DNA from 4 places in the Lysinibacillus phoenicis genome. Region 1 is predicted to be linked to each of the others. Evidence: riboswitches for the same ligand, from Rfam matches in the RefSeq annotation. Region 1 holds a riboswitch; each other region holds the start of a gene.
The links. Region 1 has a riboswitch for S-adenosylmethionine ahead of ABC382_RS16925 (cyclase family protein). Riboswitches for the same ligand answer to the same signal wherever they lie in the genome.

Region 1 (5,912 bases):
CTTGCCAGTGCAAAACTTAATAAAACTTTATGCTTCCTAGCCTTCTTCATTGATAATCAGTCCTTCTCTTTATGTTGATACTAATTATAGAGAGCTTAGTTTAAAGCTTAGGAAGAGTTAGTTTAAATTTTGTTTAAATTTGGTAGGGTCAGTTAAAAAGAAAAAACATCTTCGATTAATGAAGATGTTCGATTGCTATTTATAATGGTACGTACTAGCTCTAACATGGTTACGTTGGATTTGATTGAACCATGCGCGGTCTTTTTCTTCTTGTTTTAACGTACCAACAATGGAGGAGGAGCAGCTCACACAAATTTTAGCCTGTGTAATTTGTCCACAACGTTCACAAGGTGCACCTAAATTAGGGAAAATTGATTTTTTTAACTTTCCTGCTTTTACCCATTTGAAAAGCAGCTCAGAGGACACTCCTGTTAAAGTGACAACCTCATCATTTGTTAAGTAGCGATTATTTTTCCTTAATAGAAAGTGATGCAACTCTGAAAATATATCCTCTTCTCTCACATCTATTCTCTTATGAAATAGCAACATTACAAGTCCTCTCCTCGTCCCATTAATTAATAGTTTCATTAACTGTTATAGGTTGTTCGTCATATTTATAATTTTCCCAACGATTACGGGCAAGCTTTCGATATTTTGGCGAGACATTTCTATCAGCGATTAAGCGAGAGAAGCCTTTTTGGGCTTCCGCCATATCACCAAGTCGGAGGCTTAGTTCAGCATGTAAAAACTGAATTCTCTCTCCACCCTCCTGATTGGATGCAAAGGATTTACTATAAAAGTCTCTTGCTGCAAAAAGGTAGCGTTTTTCGGATACTTCATCGTTTTTTAAACGATATAGCCAACCTATTTTTAATGCGAAATTCGCCATTAAGAGAGATTCTTCCATTGAAGCACGGGATACTAAATAAGCAAGCTTAAAACTGATTATGGCATCATCGATTGTACGTTCCTGGCAGATGTCCATGGGTTTTTGGAGCTCTTTAATGTATAGTTCATCAATGAGCTGCATGAACGGTCCATAAGTCCTTGTCATAGATTTGTGGTAGGCGTAGCCACAATGTGGGCATACAGCGACCTCATACAGCAAAGGATTTAGGCCATCATAAACAGGCATGAAATCTGTTTGTTCCTCGATGATTTTATATCGATTAGGGCGTACTTTATATGTTGTAAAATGCCTTTTGCAAAATTTGCAATCTACACTACTTTCGTAGTAATAAATGTTAAATGCCATAAGAATCAACTCCTTTGCCTGCTTTAGAAAATTATTTCTTTTGTTCTATCTATTCGTTAAAAAGTATCGTTCAATATATTTAAATGATTATCTTTTATTTTAACAATTCTGTGTTCTTTGGTATACTCCTTTAGAATTATTAAAATAAAAATAATCATTACATTATTTATTAATTGTCACTAGAACTGTTCCTTTAATAGTATTTATCGGTGCTGTTAATGTAAGTTATATAGATGGTTGAAAGTTTGTCGAAATACGTACAAATATTTTATTAGTAATCGTTAAAGGGATTTTTTTTGTGTGGTTCAAAAGTATTGTTTTGGAGGATGATTCAAGTTGAACTATAAAATAGTGTTTTTTGATGTAGACGGCACACTCATCAATTATGAGGATGGCTGTGTAGAAGAAAGTACAAAGCAGGCAATTGATTTATTAAAGAATAAGGGAATTCACCTTGTAGCAGCTACAGGAAGACCTTTATCCATGTGCCGTGAGTTGGAAGAGTTGGGGATAGAGACCTTTATTACGGCAAATGGTGCATATGTGAAACATCATGATCTTGTCCTACATAAAACGCCTATTGCTAAAGAGATTGTCCAAAATGTTGAGGCTTTTGCAATGGAACAACAGCATAGCTTAACATTTTTTACAGAGCAGCTAGCGATGAATAGCATACAAAGTCCAGCTGCTTTACATGCTATGCAGGAAACATTGTCTTTGGGAGATTTTCCGGTTATAAATGAAAAAATTACGAATGAGGAAGTTTTTCTCATGTGTCTATATACAGATGAACAGGGAGAAAAAAGATATGTTAGTCAATTTCCGAATATATTATGGCAGCGATGGCATCCTTATATTGTGAATGTACTACAGCAGGATGTTTCCAAGTCAATAGCTGTTCAAGCAGTACTAGATTATTTTAACATTGATTCTAAAAATGCCATTGCTTTTGGAGATGGGGATAATGATATGGATATGCTGGAGCTGGTAGGATTAGGAATTGCTATGGGAAATGGCAGCTTAGCTTTGAAAAACGTTGCTGATTTTGTTACAAAGAAATCTACCGAGGGCGGTATTGACTTTGCTTTGCGTCAGCTTCAAATAATTTAAAACAATCTTCAAGTTGCTTCTTCTGTTTTCCGCAGTTTGATTATAATGAAACCTGTATATTTTATAGTTAAAAAATTTTTAGGTGGGATAGTTTATGGCACATCACGTGCAATCTCTAATTGAACATTACGGGTATTTTGGCATTATCGTAATCCTAATTGGAGGTATAGTTGGATTGCCACTTCCTGATGAGGTTTTCTTAACATATGTAGGTTATAGTGTTTATCGGGAAAGCCTTGAACATATCCCTGCATTAGTAAGTGCCATGATTGGCGCAGTTGGAGGTATTACTTTAAGCTACTATATTGGTTATCGATTTGGCTTACCATTACTACAAAAGTATGGGCCAAAAATTCATATAACTGAACAAAAAATTGATTTTACGAAAAAAATGTTTGCCAAAATTGGACCTATCTTATTGTTAATAGGCTATTTTATCCCTGGTGTCCGCCACATAACAGCGTATATTGCGGCTATTAATAATTATCCATATAAAAAGTTTGCGTTCTTTGCCTATACAGGAGCATTTATCTGGACATTCACATTTATAACGTTAGGGAAAATGCTTGGAGAGAAATGGCGGTTTGTTGGTTACTACTTATCCCATTATAGTATGTATCTCATCCTATTATTTGTTCTATTAATGTTCGTCGTTTACTTTATATTCAAAAAAAGAAATGTACAAAAATAAAAGTCGGTATCTCTATACCGACTTTTAAGTTATGGCAAAATAGCAAAGGAGCGAACAGGGAATCCAGATGCTTTTTCTGGTTTAGGTACAATATTAAAAATAATTGCACCTGTTGCAGGTAGCTTGTCTAAATTAGTCATTAACTCAATTTGATAAGTGTCTTGTTCGAGCACAAAGTATTCACCATCTAGTTTGCCATTTTTACGAAAATCAGCTGCTGAATCAGTATCGAATGTTTCGTGACCAATCGCACTAACTTTACGTTCCGTCAGTAAAAATTGTAAAGCCTCTAAGCCCCAACCTGGAATATGGTTATACCCTTCCGCATCTTTATTGCTGAATGCTTCCTTATCTGGCCAACGTTTACTCCAATCGGTACGTAGCGCTACAAAGGTACCTGCCTCAATTTTTCCGTGCTGTGCTTCAAACTCAAGTATATCTTGAACACTTAAAGAAAAATCATGATTGCTAGCAGCTTCTTCGGACTTATCAATGACAACAAGGGGAAGAACAAGCTCTTTTAAATCGAGCTCTTCAAGGTACCGTGTGTCTCGCACAAAATGAATGGGTGGGTCGATATGCGTACCATATTGACCAGGGAAAGTGAACTGTTGTGCAAAGAACCCATCATCGTGAGAGAATAATGTTTCAAATTTTGCATCTTCGAACATGAAAAAATGGGGTGAGTTAGGGCCGAATGTATGTGTTAAATCGACCCATTGTTTAGATTTTAATAATTGTAATGCTTGTAATAATTCATTAGGCATCGTTTTCCCTGCTTTCTTAAAATAGTAGTAAAAAAAGAGCCCCCTATAGAAGAGGACTCCTGAATAAACAACGGTAGTTCATCTTCTCATCTTCAAGGCTTTGGAATTAGGCCAATTGGAATTAGCACCATACTGTTGAGCTGGTTGCTGAGACTTCATCGGGCCAATCCCTCCGTCTCTCTTGATAAGAAAAATATAAGAATTTTCAGAAATAATAATACAAACACTTTATCATAGTTTTCTATAGTTTACAAGTTCAATAGGGATACAAGGTTAGGGTTTTTTTCACCAATTTAAATTCAATATGACACCACAACAGCCATTATCAATTAGACGTATTCTAAAACTATCAGGTGTATAGTTCGTTTCGAATTTCATCGTAATACCTGTGGATGAAATTAATTTCTCCACTTCTGCTTTATTTGAAAGTTGTGCTGCATTCATTAAATCATGGGCAAATTGCTGGGAGCTTTCAATTTTATCCGTCAGTAATTGGGCTTGCTGCATAATTGCCTTTATCCGTGTAACCGATGATTTTAATTTATGTGTATCAACAGGTGGAAAGGGATTGTTGGTCGGCATTGCAAGATGTTGGGGAAAGGATCTTACAGCAAGGTGGTTGGCAATTGGTGGCGCTGAGTAATGATAGGGATGAACGAAATACGGATAAGGATTGTAATACAATGGAATTCCTCCTATCCTATAGCTGATATCTTATCTTATGTATTCAAGCGAATTTAGGTGTAACTCCATTCTTGTCTTACTTATAACACAAAAAGGAAGCCACAGGGAGCTTCCTTTTTATCAATATTGTATATATACCGATGTTAAATTACCAAAATATCAAGTAAATGCTAGATAAACGGACTAACAATATTATTGTTTTTTATTATCGAAAAGCAACCATAATAATGTAACAATCGCTGCTAGCATAACCATTAGGAATCCATAAAGAGGCGTATGTGCTAATGATTGATGGCGAATAATAAAACCTCCAATATAGGATCCTAAAAATATACCAATGTTAAAAGCAGAAATGTTTAATGCTGAAGCCATAGAAATAGCTGACGGCACATATTTTTCAGACAGTAGAACAGCATATAACTGTAATCCTGGGACATTCATGAACATAAATAATCCCATTGTCAGTACCATGACTAAACCGATAATCGGTGATTCAAGAGTGAAGCCAATACCAAGTAACGCTAAGGCAAGTCCAACAAAAATTATAAAGATGGAACGTAGCGGATTTTGGTTAGCAAAATGGCCTCCTAATGTATTACCAATAGCAACGCAAATACCATAGACAACTAATATAATTACTACTGCATGTGGGGAATAGCCCATATATTGCTCTAAAATAGGTGAAACATACGTATAGACTACAAAGGCCCCACCATATCCAATAGCTGTAATGAAAAGGATTAATAACATGCGAATATTGCCTAATACTTTGCCAATATCACGTAAAGAAATAGGATTACCTTTTGATAATTGGTTAGGTACTAGTAAAGCATTACTAATTAAACCGATAATGCCTATAATGACGATAAAAATGAACGACATACGCCAGTCTGTTACTTGTCCAATAAATGTACCAAGTGGAACACCGGTCACAGTAGCTAGCGTTAAGCCTGTAAACATAAAGGCAATCGCGCTTGCTCGTTTATTTGGTTCAACTACATCAGCTGCTATAACAGAGGCGATCGACATAAACACACCATGAGCTAATGCTGAAATAATACGACCTATTATCAGTATAGAAAAAATTGGTGCGATAGCTGCAGTTAAATTCCCCGCTATAAAAATGGTCATAACAAGCAATAAAACTGTTTTTCGACTAAGACGAGATGTTAAGGCTGTTAATAATGGAGCACCAACAGTGACACCTAGTGCGTATATAGAAACGGTTAAACCGGCAGTGCTTAAAGATATACCAAAATCATCTGTAATTAATGGTAAAAGTCCAACACTGATAAATTCAGTGGACCCTATACCAAATGCACTGATTGCAAGTGCTAGCAATGTCAATTTTGCATTTGGCTTTTTTGATTGTGACATTTTACTAATATCTCCTTTGATTTTTTTT
Region 2 (5,912 bases), 680 kb from region 1:
TGAGGTAACTTGATCATTCGTGGTTTCATTTGGTTGTGTAGAATTAGCTCTTTTTAAAAAGACTGCTGTTATTGTAAGGCGTGATCTAATAACACTTTCCCGCCATATTTCAAAGTAGCGTTCTACTTCATGTTCTTGCATGATATCATGGGCGAATTTTATATCATTCATTAGAATCACTCCCTATTTGTTTTTCTATATTATTATTTTCTATCATTTATTTAATAAATTAACAACAGTATTATAGTAAAAAATATAACTAGACAATATCTGAACATACCTATACGTCATAAAAAGTACATAGTTGAGGATAATTAATCATCTGTACCCTTTCTTAGGAAAGGTGGGCTTCCCAATGACCGAGATGAAAAGCAACCGCCTCGCTTTTTTCAAGTGACATTCTCTTTTTTCAATAACACAAAAGGGTACATAAGTCATTAAACTTATGTACCCTTTTGAAGAATTTTCAATTCTTATTTTACCGGCACTACTGCACCTTTCCATTCTTCTAAGATGAAGTCTTGGATTTCTTTCGAAGTTAATACTTCTAATAATTTTTTAATTTCTGGTTTTGTTTCATCACCTTTACGTACAGCAATGATGTTTACATATGGAGATTCTTTGTCTTCAAGAGAAATAGCGTCTTCGATTGGGTTTAAGCCGTTATCAATAGCAAAGTTAGAGTTGATTAATACTGCATCACCTTCGTCATTTTCATACATTTGTACAAGCATTTCTGGTGCAGTATTCGCATCGAATTTAAAGTTTTTAGGATTTTCTTCAATATCCTTTAATTCAGCTGCTGTTTTATCAATACCCTCTTTTAGTTTAATTAAGCCTTTTGCTTCTAATAATGATAGCATACGACCATGGTCGGATACTGAATTAGAAAGTAAAATTGTTGCTCCTTCAGGAAGGTCCTCTAATGATTTATATTTTTTAGAGTAAATACCGATTGGTTCAATATGAACGCCACCTGCATTAACGAAATCATAGCCATTGTCTTTAATTTGTAACTCTAAGTAAGGAATATGTTGGAAATAGTTTGCATCAATTTCTTCTGACTCTAAATCTTGGTTTGGTAAAACATAATCTGTATATGGTTCAATCTCAAGATCAATACCTTCTTTTGCTAAAATCGGTTTTGCCTTTTCTAAAATAACAGCATGTGGTGTGTTAGAAGCACCTACTTTTAATGTTACGTTTTCTTTGCTATCTGATTGATCATCTGATGCTGAATTTGCATCTTCTTTTTTATCAGTACCACAAGCTGCTAAAGCTAGGACAAGTATTGATAAAAATAATCCTGCCAATAATTTCTTCATTTATGACACTCCCTTTTACTTTGTTTGAAATATGTTAGCGGTAAGAACCGGAATAACCTCTAATGCCTTTCTAGCGTTTATCGATTTTATCGGTAATGACATCACCAATCCATTGAATGATAAATACAACTACTAAGATCAAAATAGTTGCCATTAATGTCACATCTTGGCGATTTCGTTGGAAGCCATCAAGGAAAGCTAAGTTTCCAAGACCACCTGCACCGATAATCCCTGCCATTGCAGTATAACCAACAAGTGCTACAGCCGTTACGGTAATACCAGAAATCAGAGCTGGTAATGATTCAGGGATTAGGACTTTCCAAATAATTGTGGACGTTTTAGCCCCCATTGAACGAGCTGCTTCAATGACACCTTTATCAATTTCGCGTAATGCAATTAAAACCATACGTGCGTAAAATGGAGCTGCACCAATAATTAAGGCTGGTAAAGCCGCATTTGCTCCACGAATTGTCCCAAGTAAAAACTTCGTAAATGGAATTAATAAAATAATTAATACGATAAATGGAATGGAACGGAATATATTAACGAGTGACCCCGTTAAAAAGTTAACAATTTTATTAGCCCATAACTGATTAGGACTTGTTAAAAATAGCAAGATACCAATAACCAATCCAAGAATAAATGTGACAACTGTTGAAATAGCTGTCATATACAATGTTTCATACGTAGCTTGCCACATATTTTCCCAGTCTACGTTCGGAAAGAGATTAGTTAGCATTTGCGATCACCTCCGTTTGAACTTCGACTGTATTTAAATAATGTAGGGCATCAGCCACATTTTCCTTAGAACCATCAATTTGCACAATAAGTGTACCGTATGCTCCATTTTTCGTTTGCGAAATATTGCCATGAACAATGCTTACTTCCACATCGAATTTTTTAACAAGATGTGAAATGACGGGCTGTTCCGTTTTTTCACCAACAAAGATCAGCTTGACAAGTTGACCAGTTGGGTAGTTTGCTTTGATCTGTTCCACTGTATCCTTTGTTTCTTTTGTGTCGGTAATCTGGGCTACAAATTTCTTAGTAATAGCTGCTTGTGGTGCTTGGAAAACTTGCAACACCTCACCACGCTCTACAATTTCACCAGCCTCCATTACGGCTACACGATGACATATTTTACGGATAACGTGCATTTCATGGGTAATCAATACGATCGTTAACCCTAAACGTTCATTGATATCAACTAGTAAGTCAAGAATAGCATCTGTCGTTTCAGGATCCAGTGCAGATGTTGCCTCATCACATAGTAAAACTTCTGGATTATTAGCTAATGCTCGTGCAATCCCAACTCGCTGCTTTTGACCACCTGAAAGCTGTGATGGGTATGCCTTATCACGTCCTTCTAAACCTACAAGTGAGATTAACTCTTTCACACGGCCTTCTCGTTGAGCTTTTGGAACACCTGCAATTTCCAGAGGGAAAGCGATGTTTTCAGCAACTGTTCTAGACCAAAGTAAATTGAAATGCTGGAAGATCATACTTACCTTTTGTCTAGCAGCTCTTAACTTTTGCCCTTTAATGGATGAAAATTCTAGATTGTTTACTGTTACCGTTCCTGTTGTCGGTTTCTCTAATCCATTTAATAAACGAATCATGGTACTTTTACCGGCACCACTATAGCCGATGATGCCAAAGATTTCACCTTTATTTATAGTAAGGTTGACGTCTTTGACTGCCGTTAATTCGCCATTTGCTGTTTTGTATTTCTTCGTAATATTTTGAAGCTGAATCATAGCGAATACTCCTTTTCTTATATAAAAAAACCCCTTCACTCATAGACAAGTAGAAGGGGTCACGTATGATACGTTAAACCGTTCTCTCATCTTTCAAAGAAAAATCTTTGGGTGATTTGGCACCTTTTCACATGGTGATGGTTGCCGGGCTTCATAGGGCACTTCCCTCCGCCGCTCTTCATAAGAGTTCGATATATTTAATGTTTTAGTAATATATTTGATACTTTACCACGCTAGTAATGTTCAGTCAATTGATTTTTTTAACAATTCGTACAAAAAAGGTACAGATTGAAAAGCATAAATTTTATCTGTCACTTTCCCGCCATCAGTAACAAGTAAACATGGGACACTTTCAATTTGATGCTCATAAGCAATCTGCTCTAGAAAGTTGATATTTGCTTTGCCGATTTGAAGCTGTGGCAGCAATTGTTCAATAACTGACAGCATTTTTGATGCCACCGCACATGTTCCACACATCGGTGTATATAAATAAAATGCAGCTTTTTCACCCGACTGTATAGCCGCTTCCCACTGCTCTTTTGACCATTCTTCCATTGATTTCACGCAACCTTACAAAATATATTCATTATGGATTGAGAAATGAGCGCGCAATAAAATCATCGCTAACACTTTTCTTGGTGTTGTCTCTACTTCCTTATATGTTGGCATTGTACGTAAATGCTCAGCCTCTGGATAATGTCTGTCCATTAATGCACGTAGCTTATCGCCAGACGTATCTGCATCAAAAAAAGTGAAAAGCTCACAGCCCTCATAAGGATCGAGTAGCTCTTCTAATTGATGCACACCAATTGTACCATTCGTACAAAGTATTGTAACATTCTCATTTAAAATAGGCTCAATTTGTAGCTTATCTGAGCGTCCTTCTACGATCAAGCATTTTCCCTCGAACATTACGCCACCTCCAATTAGACATCCCCACTTATAAGTCATTATATAACAAAAAACGCCGGTAGTTTCCGACGTTTTTCGATTATAGCTTGTCTTATTCAGCGATCATTTCTTCGTATTGCTCTGCTGTCATAAGTTTTTCAACTTCAGATGCATCAGCAGGCTCAACAACGATCATCCATGCTTTTTCATATGGTGATTCATTAACGAATTCTGGGCTATCTTCTAAATCTGCATTGACTTCAACTACAGTACCTGAGATTGGTGCATATAATTCAGAAACAGTTTTAACTGATTCTACGCTACCGAATGGATCATCTGTTTTGATTTCGTCGCCAACCTGTGGAAGCTCAACGAAAACGATATCTCCTAATTCAGATTGTGCGAAGTGAGTAATACCAATACGTACTTTTCCATCTTCTACTTTTACCCATTCATGTTCTTCAGAGTATCGTAAGTCTTTAGGTGTGCTCATGCAATAAACCCCTCCATAAATATGTAATATATTCACTTTCAGTGTGCCATACTTCTCCTATAAAAACAAGATTCAATTACACCTCTAGGTAATTGAAAGCATATTTTTTCGAGTTCGCTTCAAAAATTAGAAACATCCATCGGAGACATTATTTTCATTCAGATCATGCCTTACACTTCCAAATAGAGGTAAGTCCTCATTACGATCAAGACGGCTATTTCCAAGTTTGCTCAAAATCAGCTTCTTTAAACCCTAACGTTACTTTTTTTCCATCAGTCACGATAGGTCGTTTAATTAACATACCATCAGAAGCAAGTAGCTCAAGCTGTTCCTCTTCCGTCATATCAGCCAGCTTGTCCTTTAAACCAAGCTCACGATATTTCATACCAGATGTATTAAAAAACTTCTTTAAAGGCATTCCACTTGCCTGCCATAAAGCTGTTATTTCTTCCTTTGTAGGTGGTTGCTCTACAATGTGTACCTCTTCATAGGAAACTTCATGATCATTTAACCACTTTTGCGCTTTTTTACATGTTGTACATTTAGGGTAATGGATAAATTGAATAGTCATTAATATGCTCCTCTACTGTCTTTTTCTGTAGTATACCATCATAATTGTTTTGAATGGAGGAACTTCTCTCATTTTCATCAGTCTATCCATCTGTTTTGCTTTTTTAACCGTCACTTTTATGATTCTCTATTTTTCAATTTATTGGTATCGCAAAAACTAGCCACCCAAAAGAGGATAGCTAGTTTGCTACATTGATGATTAAACGATATATTTTTCTGCTTCGATTAATTTTACAGATGCTTCACGTTTTTTCGCAATTAAGTTGTATGGGTTATTGCGAGTTAGCTTACGAAGCGCAGATAATGTCATACGCGCTGCATCACCATCTGCTGAAGCAAGAATTGTATCTTTTGCTTCTTTTTCGATTTCTGCAAATGCTTCTTGGCAGAAGATTTGTGTATAAAGCAATTTTTGATGTGCTTTTTCAGCGCCATCACGAGCAATTGCTTTTTCTGTACGTAAAACAGCCGATTCCATCGCAAATAATTGGTTAGCGATATTCGCAATATTCACTAATACTTCCTGCTCCTGATCAAGCTTTGCACCAAAGCGTTGCGCTGCTAAACCTGCTGCTAATACAGCAATCTTCTTCGCATTTTTCACTAAATATTTTTCTTGAGCAAGTGGCTCTGTACCGATATCTTCTGGCATTAACATTAGAAGCTCTTGCTGTAAGTTTTGGGCAACCTGTAATAGTGGTAACTCACCTTTTAGCGCCTTTTTCATAAATGTGCCTGGTACAATCATGCGGTTAATTTCATTTGTACCTTCAAAAATTCGATTGATACGAGAATCACGATAAATACGCTCAACCTCGTATTCAGCCATAAAGCCATAGCCACCATGTAGCTGTACTGCTTCATCTGCAATGTAAT
Region 3 (5,912 bases), 750 kb from region 1:
ATTACGTTTATCAGGGCGATTTAACACTAACGTTGCGATATAGCCGTTTTTTTCTACGTAAATTTCAGTTGTCATCGTCATTCTCCTAGTCTTTCTTTAATTTCGCAGCAAAGCGGTTGCCGATGGATTGTATGCTTTGAACAAGGATGATTAAGATAAAGACAGTGGCATACATAACATCAACCTCATAGCGTAAATGACCATAACGGTAGGCAAGGTCACCTAATCCCCCTGCCCCCACCATTCCAGCCATTGCCGTAGCGCCAATTAAGCCAATTGTGGCAATCGTTAAGCCTAAAATAATCGATGGGCGTGCTTCACGTAATAGGACATGCCAAATAATATGGCGACGTTTTATGCCCATTGCTGTATAAGCTTCTACCACACCTGAATCCACCTCTAAAAGAGCAGATTCCATTAAGCGTGCAATATAAGGAGCTGTATAAACAACTAGTGGGACTATAACACCTTTAACACCAATCGTTGTACCAACAATTAATTTGGTAAATGGTAAGATGAAGAATAATAAAATGATAAATGGAACAGAACGAATAATATTGATGATGAGATTAAAAAGCTGATAGATAATTTTATTTTCAAAGGATTGGCCTGGTCGTGTTAAAACGATTAATAGCCCTAAGGGAATACCAATTAGAATGGAGAAGAGTAGCGAAATTCCGACCATTTGGAATGTTTCGATAATTGATTTTCCAATGACATCTGACCAATCTGAAAAGAAGCTTTGAATACTACTCATTGAATTCGCCTCCTAATTCTTCTACCGCAACACCATTTTCTGTAAAATAGGTTAGGGCCTTTTGGACGATATGGGTTTCTCCATGTAAATGCACCACGATGTTCCCAACAATGCCGTTTTTTAATTCAATAATATTAGCTGTTAAAATATTCGGTTGCACATCGTACACCTTCGTGACTTCTGCTAGTAATGGCTTACCCGTACTTTCACCAAGGAATGTTAAACGAATGACACTTCCTGAAACGTTTAACTGCTCAATGAGTGAAGGGGATAAATTACGCTGAGAAATTGTATTTAAAAACTTTCTAGTAGTAAGGTGCTTCGGTTTTGCAAAAAGCTCAATAGCAGTACCAAACTCCACGACCTTACCTGATTCGAGAACAGATACCTCATCACATATTTTCTGAATGACATTCATTTCATGTGTGATGAGTAGGATCGTAATGCCTAACTCGCGGTTAATTTTTAACAACAATTCAAGGATGGCCTCGGTCGTTTCAGGATCGAGTGCACTTGTTGCCTCGTCACTAAGTAAAATCTCTGGCTCTTGTGCTAAGGCACGTGCAATAGCAACTCGTTGCTTTTGCCCACCAGAAAGTTGATTAGGATAGCTATCCAGTTTCTCTGTTAATCCTACAATTTCGGCGTATTTTGCTACACGGTTTTTTACTTCCTTGTCGTTATAGCCTAGTAGTTTTAAAGGCACGGCAATATTGTTGTAAACTGTTGCAGTTTTTAATAGATTAAAATGTTGGAAAATCATTCCTATTTTTTGTCGTGTTTGACGTAATTCATTTAGCGAAAGGGCTGTAATGTCCACATTGTCTATCAGTACTTTTCCCGAAGTAGGACGTTCCAGTAAATTGACACATCGAATAAGTGTACTTTTACCAGCACCACTATAGCCGATAACCCCATGAATTTGTCCCTTTTTCACATGAAGATTGATCCCATCCACAGCTTTAATGATCCCTTTTTTCGTCTTAAATTCTTTCGATATATTTTGTAATTGAATCATACGATATTGCTCCTTTCTCGTCCTTCTAAAAGTGAGAATCTGCTCGTTTTCTCATGAGGAATACGGCAGATTCTTCTGCTAATAGAAGCATATTACCAGCTAGGAATCACAGAACCTTTGAATTCTTCTTCAATGAATTGACGTACTTCCTCAGATTGGTAAGCCTCAACAAACTTTTTAATGGTTGGGTCGTTTTCATTTTCAGCACGTACTACAATGTAATTCACGTATGGTGAGTCAGTAGATTCTAATAGAATAGAGTCTTCCTTAGGATTAATGCCGGCTTCTAGTGCGAAGTTTGTATTAATGGCTGCTACATCTACTTCACTAAGCTGTTTAGGAATTTGAGCCGCCTCTAGTTCAATGAACTGTAAATTCTTTTTATTTTCTTCAACGTCACGGATAGAGGCTGTTAAGTCTGCACCATCCTTTAGCTTAATATAGCCAGCTTCTTGTAAAACAAAGAGGGCACGGGCCCCATTTGTTGGGTCGTTCGGTAAGCCAAATGTGGCACCATCAGGAATATCATCAAATGATTTATATTTTTCAGAGTAAATACCCATTGGATTTAAAATAGTTTTGCCTACTGGTACTAAATCTGTATCGTGATCTTTATTAAATGTGTCCAAGAAAGGCTCATGTTGGTAGCTGTTTGCATCGAGATCGCCTTCAGCTAACGATGTATTTGGTAAAACATAATCAGAAAACGACTTTAGCTCAACTTCTAAGCCTTTTTCTTTTGCTACTTTAGCTGCTACTTCTGCAATTTGCTCGTGTGGACCAGAAGTGACACCAACGACGATTTTATTTTCATCGATTGCCTCAGCTTGACCTTTACTATCTTCTTTAGAGCCACAGCCTGCTAGAGCTGCTACTAATGTAAGACTTGCTAAACCTACTAAAAATTTATTTTTCTTTTTCATGAAAATGACCTCCAAAATGTTTTTATCGGTTTTTTGAAAATAAAAAAACTCTCTTACAAACTAAGAGAGGCTCATGAAAAAGACGTCCTCTCTTATCTATCAAACGAAATTCGTTTGCAGGATTTAGCACCTTCCTTTTAAAAAGGAGGTTGCCGAGCTTCATAGGGCCAGTCCCTCAGCTACTCTTGATAAGAGATTTATAATATTTTTTTGTAATTCCGATAGAACTAATATAATTTATGGGGTATAGTAAGTCAATAAATATTTTTAAAATTTTTTATATTATTATAATTTTTTGTTATGAAAGAGGGAGAACAATGTCTGTAAGAGTAAATTATGGAATTGGTTCATTTGGCAAGGTTATTAGTGCTCGTATTCTAATGGGGACAGACATCATGGAAGGAATTGAGGCGCTCTGTGAGGAGAATCAAATAGAGTCTGCTACAATTGTAAGTTGTATTGGGAGCTTCCAAAAAAGTAGCTTTGTTTATTTAGTACCTGATGAAACATCGCACATTAAAGTCCGTTTTAGTGAAGTCATTGAAAAAGAGGGACCACTCGAATTTATTCAAGGATCTGGTGTTGTCTGTAAACGAGATGGAGGATATGAAACACATTTCCATGGTTCGATGAGTAATCAATGGGGTGTAGTATCAGGGGGACACTTTCTGAAAGGTAGAAATCCCGTTATTACAGCGGACATTGTACTGGCTGAGATTCAAGGCGTTCAGCATATTCGTAGATTGGATGAAGAAACAGGCCATATACAATTTTATCCGCTAGAGCAAGGTTTAGAGCTACCAAGAAAAATCGAAAAATAGCATGCCCTGTAGCGAATGTATGCTACAGGACATAGTAGTACTAAGCGGTAAATAATTGTAATTGTTCAATTCTGTGAATGGCTTCACGTAAGCGTTCCTCGCTGACAAGTAAGCCAACACGTATATACCCTTCGCCATATTGACCGAAGCCATTGCCTGCGGCTACTGCAATATCAGCTTTTTCTAGCAATAAATCAGCAAATTGTTCACTAGTGTAGCCTACAGGTACAGGAAGCCAAGCAAAAAAGGAGCCCTTCGGAGCCGTAACTTGCCAGCCAATTCTTTGAGCTTCTTCAATTAATACATTTCGACGACGTTCATAAGTAGCCCTTAGTTCATCTGCACATTCTTGAGAAGCTGTTAGTGCCGCTGCTGCTGCTTGCTGAATTGCAGGGAATTGACTACAAAACAAATGATCTTGAATGAGATTAATAGCCGCAATAATATCGGCGTTACCAACGGCGAAGCCTATACGCCAGCCAGCCATATTAAAGGTTTTCGAAAGTGTATACATTTCAATACCAATGTCTTTTGCACCCTCTGCCTGTAGGAAGCTAATAGGTTTATTGCCATCAAATCCTATTGCTCCATAAGCAAAATCATGTGATACGATAATATTATGTTCCTTGGCAAAGCGAACAGTCTCTTCGAAAAATGCCAGTGTTGCTGTACCACCTGTAGGGTTATTCGGGTAATTTAAATAAAGTAGCTTGGCTTTTTCTTTCACTTCATTAGGTAATGCATGATAATCAGGTAAGAAATTATTTTCAGCAAAAAGTGGCATAACCTCAAAATTTACATCACCTAATACTACACCTGATAAGTAGTCTGGATAGCCTGGGTCCGGTAATAGCATGGTATCACCAGGGTTTAATACGGCTAGAGGTAGCTCAACAAGACCTATTTTTGTTCCGCCAAGAATTGCTACCTCCGTGTCGGGATTTATATCAACATTATATTCCCGTTTGTAAAAATTGGCAGCTGCCTGGCGTAATTCGGCGATACCACGAAACGGCGAATATTTGTGATTTTGAGGATTGTCTGCTGCTTCCTGTAATGCTTGAATGATGTGAGGTGGCGTCGGTTGGTCGGGATTACCTTGCCCGAGATTGATGACATCACGTCCCTCCTCTAGGGCACTGTTTACTTTTTGGACGAGTGCCGCAAAAAATTGGGGAGGTAGTTGCTGTAGTTTTTTAGAGAATTCCATGCATGATCACCTTTTTCAGAATATAATAATTATTATTGAAGAATATGAAGCAAATAGTATTACTTTTTCTGTTAATTGTCTAGAGGAGGAATAGATATGAAAATAGGTTGTATTCAATTAAACGTTGGCTTTGGCAAAGTAGAAGAAAATTTTGCCCGAGCAGAAAACAAGATTCGAGAAGCGGCACAACAAGGTGCAGAAATCATTGTGCTACCTGAAATGTGGAATACAGGCTACGCACTAGAGAAATTGCCTGACTTAGCAGATGTCAATGGTGAGCGAACGAAAGCCTTTTTGGCACACTTAGCGAAGGAACTTGGTGTACATATTGTAGGTGGCTCCGTATCAATAAAAAAAGGCGATAAATTTTATAATACGATGTATACATTTGATTGCCAAGGAGAGCTTGTAGGGGAATATAGTAAGGCCCATCTTTTCCGTTTAATGGACGAGCATCTTTATTTAGAAGCAGGGGATGAAATGAATCGTTTTGCTTTAGGAGATATTGAGGCTGCTGGTGTCATTTGCTATGATATTCGTTTCCCTGAATGGTTACGTGCCCACGCCTTACAAGGAGCAAAGGTATTATTTGTACCAGCACAGTGGCCGACACCAAGGATTGATCATTGGAAAACGCTACTACAGGCTCGTGCGATTGAGAACCAATGTTTTGTCATCGCAGTTAATCGTATTTCAAAAAAGGTAGAAAACTTTAATGGGCAATCTATGATTATTCAGCCTTGGGGTGAAGTACTTTGGATTGGTGCTGAAGATGAAGAAGTAGCGGTCATTGATGTAGACTTTTCTATTGTCGATGAAGTACGCGGAAGAATCCCAGTTTATGACGATCGTAGACCTGGACTATATCAGGATGTTGTTGTGAAAGGGTAGTGAAGAGGCACGCTCAAAAGGGAAGACAACCTGCTGAGCGTGCCTACTTTTTTAGACCTTATCCTCAATTAATGAATTTGCCAATAGCATAAACTCAAGTGTGATGCGGTTATGTCCTTTCATAAAATTTTTACCTAATAAACCTTCAAGCTTTTTTAATCGGTGATAGAGGGTTTGACGAACAATAAACAACTGATTGGCTGTTTGTTGTTTGGAGCCATTTGTTTGTAAATACACCTGTAATGTTTCGAGTAGCTTACTATTATATTTTTTATCGTACTCAATCACTGGC
Region 4 (5,912 bases), 2.8 Mb from region 1:
AAGATCCTGCTCCTAAAACGGCGATTCTCATCTAAATGCCTCCTTGGTTTATTTAATTATTCAATAAGCTTAGCTATTTGTATTTTGTCACGTTGTTTCTCCAATAGCTTCATCTGCATAGTTCCATACGGCTTCATTGCTTGATTAGATAATGTATGGATTAGTGTTCTTTCTATTTTTCAGTTAAATAATCGTAGACAACAGTAGGTGATGCCAACGATAGTTCTGTGACAATATGGGAAGCTGATACAACTTCTAACACTGGTAAATCAGCCATTGGGGCAAGTGCATGGGCAAAAAGTTCAAGTCTCGCTGGACCTGACCATGCTCCCAGTATTTTAATATCCGTAATTTCACTTCTCACTAGCTCACAAATTCTTGGTCGTCCATCATAACCAGGCATCTTTTTCAACATATAATTGGGTTTGATAATTTCTTTCAGTGCCTCTTGATGATCCAGTGGGAAATGTTTATATCCCATTGTTGCATTAGCCACTCTTAATGAACCATAATCTAAGAGACCAACTAATGTATCAGAATCTACAAATAAACTAGGCTTACCTAATTTTTTAGGATACGCAGCAATTTCTCTACCAGAGGCAATGGCTGGGAAACTATCAACATACATTGCATGTAAATAATCACCTTCTTCACCATCCATGCTAACAGGAATGACCTGACCACACTCTGTATAAGAACCTAGCCCTGTTACATCTGGCATTTTCATGATTTCAAATTTGACAAAGGGCTCCTTCACTTCCAATGGTTCTGGAACAATTTTCTTAAGTTTTTCCATATCTGTTTTATAGACGATATTTAAATATTCACGGTTATAAAAGCGATAAGGTCCAATGGGATAAGCACCTGCATCCAACGGTGTTGTGAATTGTCTCATTACTTCATCTTTTCTCATGAAAAACCACCATTCTTTCAACTTTGTCTTCTTACAATAACTACTTTAATGCGGATTTTACATTGCGTCTAATACATAATAAAATATAAATATATTTATTTAGATAAATGAATTAGGGGGCTTAAGCGAAATGGAACTTTTACAATTGAAGTATTTTCAAACAGTAGCAAATACAGAGCATATTTCGAAGGCGGCTCAACAGTTAAATATTGCACAGCCATCCTTAAGTTTGACTATAAAACGTCTGGAGGATGAACTAGGCACAAAATTATTTCATAGAAAAGGAAGAAATATTGAATTAAGTGCTGCAGGACAGATTATGCTCAAGCATGTTAATAAGGTATTTATCGAACTAGAAAATGCAAAAATGGATATTCAATCACTTGATGAAATCAATGCTCGTACAGTTAAAATAGCCATATCAAATACACGATTTCTCGTTGGACTAATTAGTCAATATATTAATGATTTTCCTCATGCCAAAATTCAACAGGGAATTGAGACAAGGGATGATATACGTATAAATTTAAAGAGAGGGGATATTGATCTGGGCATAGCAGGCCCTCCAATCATTGATGAAGAAATTGAAACCTGTGTGCTTGTGGCAGAGGATGTAGTACTTGTGTTGCCTTCTAATCACCCATTGGCTGGTCAGTCAGAGGTTGCTCTAGCTAAGTTTGCAAATGAATCCTTTATTTCCTTAGCCAACAATGCAGAATATAGTCGTTTTACAACGTCACTTTGTGAAAGAGCGGGATTTATGCCTATCAAAAACTATGAAGTAGATTCAACCCTTCTGGCAGAAATTATCCAGCTGGAACAGGGTGTAGCCTTGTTGCCCATATCGGTTTGTAGAAAGTTTAATTTACATTTTGTAAAAATAGCTAATATGAATCCAACGTATACAGTAGGTCTGTCCTGGGTAAAAAATTCCATTTCGTCAGCTGCCGTTCAACAGTTACGGGACTTTATTATTACTTACTTTAACGAAAATAATGAGCACTACAAAATTTAATACCTTTGAAACGGGTTCCTGAAATGCTCGAAAAAACATAAAAATTCCCTAAAATTTTGTTGGAAAATATTTTAACTTGTTCATTGCCTCAACTTAGCGTAGTATTATAACGAATCAAAACTAAGTAAGTTAGTAAGATTCACTTTCACAATAAAACCAGGCGTTCTTCTTAGAAGAGCACCTGGTTTTTTGTTAGTTGCACAATAAGCTACTTGGGATTATATTCTATTATTTAGCAGGCAAATACCCGCGGAGTAAGGTGAAATACTCGCGAAGCAAGGCGAAATACCCGCGGAGTAAGGTGAAATACCCGCGAAGCAAGGCGAAATACCCGCGGAGCAAGGCTGAATACCCGAGGAGTAAGGTGAAATAACCGCGAAGCAGGATGAATACCCGAGGAGCAAGATGGAATATCCGCTATCGGCGTTATTCAGTAATACACAAAATCAGCTACAATAAGCAGATTTCTTCTAAGATTAATCGGAAAATCTATGTACGTATAGAAGTTAAAGAAAAAACTTGTTGCAAATATTAATTTTTTATTTTAATCTTTTAATATTGTGTCAAAAAAATAATATTTTTTCTTCTTATCAAGAGAGATGGAGGGACTGGCCCGATGAAATCTCGGCAGCGGAACTTAGTCATTAAGTTACTGTGCCAAATCCAGCAAGAAATGACTTGATAGATAAGAGGTGTATTTTCAATATAAGGCCTCTTCTTGTTCATTCAAGATGAGGCCTTTTTTTATGGAAAAAGGCTGATTTTAATTTTTTTGGAGGTAAAACAGTGAAGAAAGAGAATCCATGGGCGCTGATCCCATTTGTTGTTTTTATGATATTATTTATTGGTTCTGGGGTTATTACAGGTGATTTTTATGCCTTTCCTGTCATTGTTGCTATCACCATTGCAGGTGCTGTGGCTCTAGCCATGAATCGAAAAGAATCGTTTACGAAAAAAGTTGATATTTTTTGTCAAGGTGCAGGGAATTTAAATGTCATGATGATGGTTATTATTTTTCTCTTGGCTGGGGCCTTTTCAGAGGTTGCAAAAGGTATGGGGGCAGTAGATTCCACTGTTAACTTTGCTTTATCGGTCGTTCCGCAAAACTTACTGGTTGTGGGCTTGTTCATCATTGCCTGTTTTATTTCCCTCTCAATGGGTACATCCGTGGGAACGATTGTTGCATTAGCTCCAATAGGCGTTGGAATAAGTGATCTTACAGACCTTTCTATTGCTTTAGTGATGGCAGCTGTTGTTGGTGGCTCCATGTTTGGTGATAATTTATCCTTTATTTCAGATACAACCATTACTGCCGTACGTTCACAAGGCGCACAAATGAAGGATAAGTTTAAGGTTAATTTTTGGATTGTATTGCCAGCAGCTATTGTAACGAGCATTATTTTAGCAATCATTTCAATGGGTGAAACAGCACAAGTGGCGCATGTAAGCTATAGTTGGGTTAAAATTGTACCATATGTTTTAGTGATCATTTTAGCGTTATCTGGGATGAATGTTTTCCTTGTGCTGGCATTAGGGATTGTCCTTGCAGGTGCTGTTGGCTTAGTAGATGGTAGCTATCACTTGATGAGCCTTCTGCAAACGATTGGAGAAGGCATGTCCGGTATGTATGAAATCGCCTTTCTTGCCATATTAATAGCTGGAATGGTAGAGGTTATTAAGTTTAATGGAGGCATTGACTTTTTGCTGCACCTTGCGACAAGTAGAATTAAATCGAAAAAGGGTGCTGAATTCGGCATTGCTAGCCTTGTGGGTTTAACGAATTTATCTACTGCTAATAATACAATTGCGATATTAATTGCTGGGCCACTTGCCAAAAATATTGCTGAACAATATGACATTGAGCCAAGAAAATCCGCAAGTATATTAGATATTTTCTCCTGTACAGTCCAAGGGCTTCTGCCGTATGGGGCTCAATTCCTTGCTGCCGCAAGCGTGGCCAAAATATCACCAGTAAGTATGCTGCAATACTCGATCTATCCCATTCTTATTGGTATTTGCGGAATGATAGCTATTTCTATTGGATACCCTTCAAAAAAGAAAGCCTAAAGCTCAAATAAGACCAGCAAAGCAAAATTTTAGCTTAGCTGGTCTTTTTCATCTCTTAAAGTAATGTTTTAGATTTAGAAGGATTACTTTCTTGCCTGTATTAGTGTAAACCAGTTGTTTCCGTTTAATGTTCCAGAAACGTTGTATACTGGCTGATAGAAACCTTTTGTGTCATACATATACGTTAGCTCGATTAATTCAATTTCAAGCTGATCGTCTTTTTTTAGAACCAGCTCTTCTTCTGTAACGAGTGCATTATACTTTATTTGAGGAAATTCTCCATTCTTTATTTGCTCATATACTTCAGCAGGGGAGAAGATATCTACTTCCCGTGTAAATTGATTTCTTTGAACATTATAGGCTAATGAATATGCACGTCCATCTTGTGTAAGATCAAGAACTACATCCCCATACCAATAGTCGACATTTAAATCGGGACGATCTGGAAGATTCCATTCAAATTCCCCGTTTTCCAGTACAGAAAACTCTGCTTCTTGAGGGAGGATAGAAAGTTCGTCCATCAATGCCTTCGCCTTATCAATCAAGTGTTCCTGACCAGTCGATGTCGCTTGCTGCGAATAATTATTCGCTGTTAACGACCAATTTCCCATTGAACTTATAAATAATGTATATTGCATACCTGCTTTGTCTTGCAATAAAATTTCTTTGTCTTCTTTATAATTCTTTGTACTCAACTCCGATAACCCTAATTTATCTTGCAACAATGTTTCAACTTCTTCATTATGAATAATTTTTTTATAAACGGGCGCAACAGTAGGGTTTGAGTCTAATTGCAATGAAGTAGATATATGAACACCTGACATATTGGATTTTGTATAAGCGTTTATTGGCAGATGTCCAAATTCTTGTTGAGCATATACCAATGACATCCCAATAAAAATCAATCCCATGATAAGAGGGATAGCCAAAGTTCCAACAAGACTTTTTATTTTTACTTTTTTGTGATGAACAATAGAAGCCCCTAGTCTGTATAATTGGTATCCGATAACCCCACCAAGTGAGTTGTTGAATAAGTCATCAAGCTCGAAAATCCCTGCTCCTGTAAGTGTTTGGTATGTTTCAATTGAAAGTGTAGCACATACGACTACAAGGAAAAGCCTCTTAAAAGCTTTAAATTTAGAGAAAAGTAAGGGTAAGAAAATCCCAAGCGGCACAAACATTAATATATTAAAAATACAATTTTGAAGATCACGTAACGAGTATTTTTTCCAGGCATCGATATAACCACTGAATGGTTGAAGATTCATCTCTAGGAAATGAGAAGAACCACGTCCAATAATCGTTAGCTCACATACAAATACGATATACCCAATGAAGAGTGCGCCAAGCATCATTTTAGTAATACTTAGTTTTTTTCGTTCGGATGGTTGTTTTTTATAATAAACGAAATAATAGAGGGCAATAAGCAAAAACTCAATGCCAATAATAATGATGACGGGCAACATTAAAATTCGAATATTAATAATAATTTCTGTTACTCCCAAGATAAAACGCTCCCAACTAATTGATTCTGTTCATGGTCCACACACATAAAACATGTGTTGACTGTCGACCTTCATTATTGTAAATGGCAATTATTAATAATTATTGAGAATATTTATGAAGATTTCTTAAGATTTTTTCATCATATATGGGGAGAGGGGAGAGGGGTAATCGAACACCTATTTTATAGAAACGTCAAATGAGTGTTTTTATTTTAATAGTGACATTTATATTAATAAAGGTTTAATGAAATCATAGTATTCAAATAATATTTTCCTAGGCCATTATGTATATTTATCAATGATTTATAAGGCTTCAGTTGTAGTGTCTTGTCAGTCCATATAATCAAAAAGAGTATAAACAATTGTCAGAAAATATCAATATACCCTATAATAAAATAAAAACTGAGATAAG

Region 2: linked by a shared signal. The riboswitch ahead of ABC382_RS20375 (methionine ABC transporter ATP-binding protein) and the one ahead of ABC382_RS16925 (cyclase family protein) in region 1 are both predicted to bind S-adenosylmethionine.
Region 3: linked by a shared signal. The riboswitch ahead of ABC382_RS13175 (MetQ/NlpA family ABC transporter substrate-binding protein) and the one ahead of ABC382_RS16925 (cyclase family protein) in region 1 are both predicted to bind S-adenosylmethionine.
Region 4: linked by a shared signal. The riboswitch ahead of ABC382_RS02525 (Na+/H+ antiporter NhaC family protein) and the one ahead of ABC382_RS16925 (cyclase family protein) in region 1 are both predicted to bind S-adenosylmethionine.

The regions. Positions count from the first base shown of each region.
Region 1 is NZ_JBDFMP010000002.1:3,096,780-3,102,691, forward strand. Features, by position in the region: gene ABC382_RS16900 (erythromycin esterase family protein) at 1-50, opposite strand, end outside; gene ABC382_RS16905 (hypothetical protein) at 196-549, opposite strand; gene ABC382_RS16910 (DUF2225 domain-containing protein) at 572-1,255, opposite strand; gene ABC382_RS16915 (Cof-type HAD-IIB family hydrolase) at 1,592-2,365, shown strand; gene ABC382_RS16920 (DedA family protein) at 2,460-3,056, shown strand; gene ABC382_RS16925 (cyclase family protein) at 3,086-3,823, opposite strand; SAM riboswitch class I at 3,907-4,014, opposite strand; gene ABC382_RS16930 (YuzC family spore coat inner layer protein) at 4,109-4,507, opposite strand; gene ABC382_RS16935 (MFS transporter) at 4,700-5,884, opposite strand.
Region 2 is NZ_JBDFMP010000002.1:3,779,609-3,785,520, reverse strand. Features, by position in the region: gene ABC382_RS20390 (response regulator) at 1-171, opposite strand, end outside; gene ABC382_RS20385 (MetQ/NlpA family ABC transporter substrate-binding protein) at 474-1,325, opposite strand; gene ABC382_RS20380 (methionine ABC transporter permease) at 1,396-2,064, opposite strand; gene ABC382_RS20375 (methionine ABC transporter ATP-binding protein) at 2,054-3,082, opposite strand; SAM riboswitch class I at 3,166-3,269, opposite strand; gene ABC382_RS20370 (thioredoxin family protein) at 3,326-3,637, opposite strand; gene ABC382_RS20365 (toprim domain-containing protein) at 3,653-3,994, opposite strand; gene gcvH (glycine cleavage system protein GcvH) at 4,086-4,466, opposite strand; gene ABC382_RS20355 (arsenate reductase family protein) at 4,681-5,037, opposite strand; gene ABC382_RS20350 (acyl-CoA dehydrogenase family protein) at 5,236-5,912, opposite strand, start outside.
Region 3 is NZ_JBDFMP010000002.1:2,342,055-2,347,966, reverse strand. Features, by position in the region: gene ABC382_RS13190 (enoyl-CoA hydratase/isomerase family protein) at 1-75, opposite strand, end outside; gene ABC382_RS13185 (methionine ABC transporter permease) at 86-757, opposite strand; gene ABC382_RS13180 (methionine ABC transporter ATP-binding protein) at 750-1,775, opposite strand; gene ABC382_RS13175 (MetQ/NlpA family ABC transporter substrate-binding protein) at 1,868-2,698, opposite strand; SAM riboswitch class I at 2,788-2,893, opposite strand; gene ABC382_RS13170 (PPC domain-containing DNA-binding protein) at 3,016-3,519, shown strand; gene ABC382_RS13165 (pyridoxal phosphate-dependent aminotransferase) at 3,560-4,729, opposite strand; gene ABC382_RS13160 (carbon-nitrogen family hydrolase) at 4,826-5,620, shown strand; gene ABC382_RS13155 (PucR family transcriptional regulator) at 5,672-5,912, opposite strand, start outside.
Region 4 is NZ_JBDFMP010000002.1:274,693-280,604, forward strand. Features, by position in the region: gene ABC382_RS02510 (ketopantoate reductase family protein) at 1-31, opposite strand, end outside; gene ABC382_RS02515 (acetoacetate decarboxylase) at 173-913, opposite strand; gene ABC382_RS02520 (LysR family transcriptional regulator) at 1,044-1,928, shown strand; SAM riboswitch class I at 2,513-2,620, shown strand; gene ABC382_RS02525 (Na+/H+ antiporter NhaC family protein) at 2,760-3,995, shown strand; gene ABC382_RS02530 (VanZ family protein) at 4,079-5,500, opposite strand.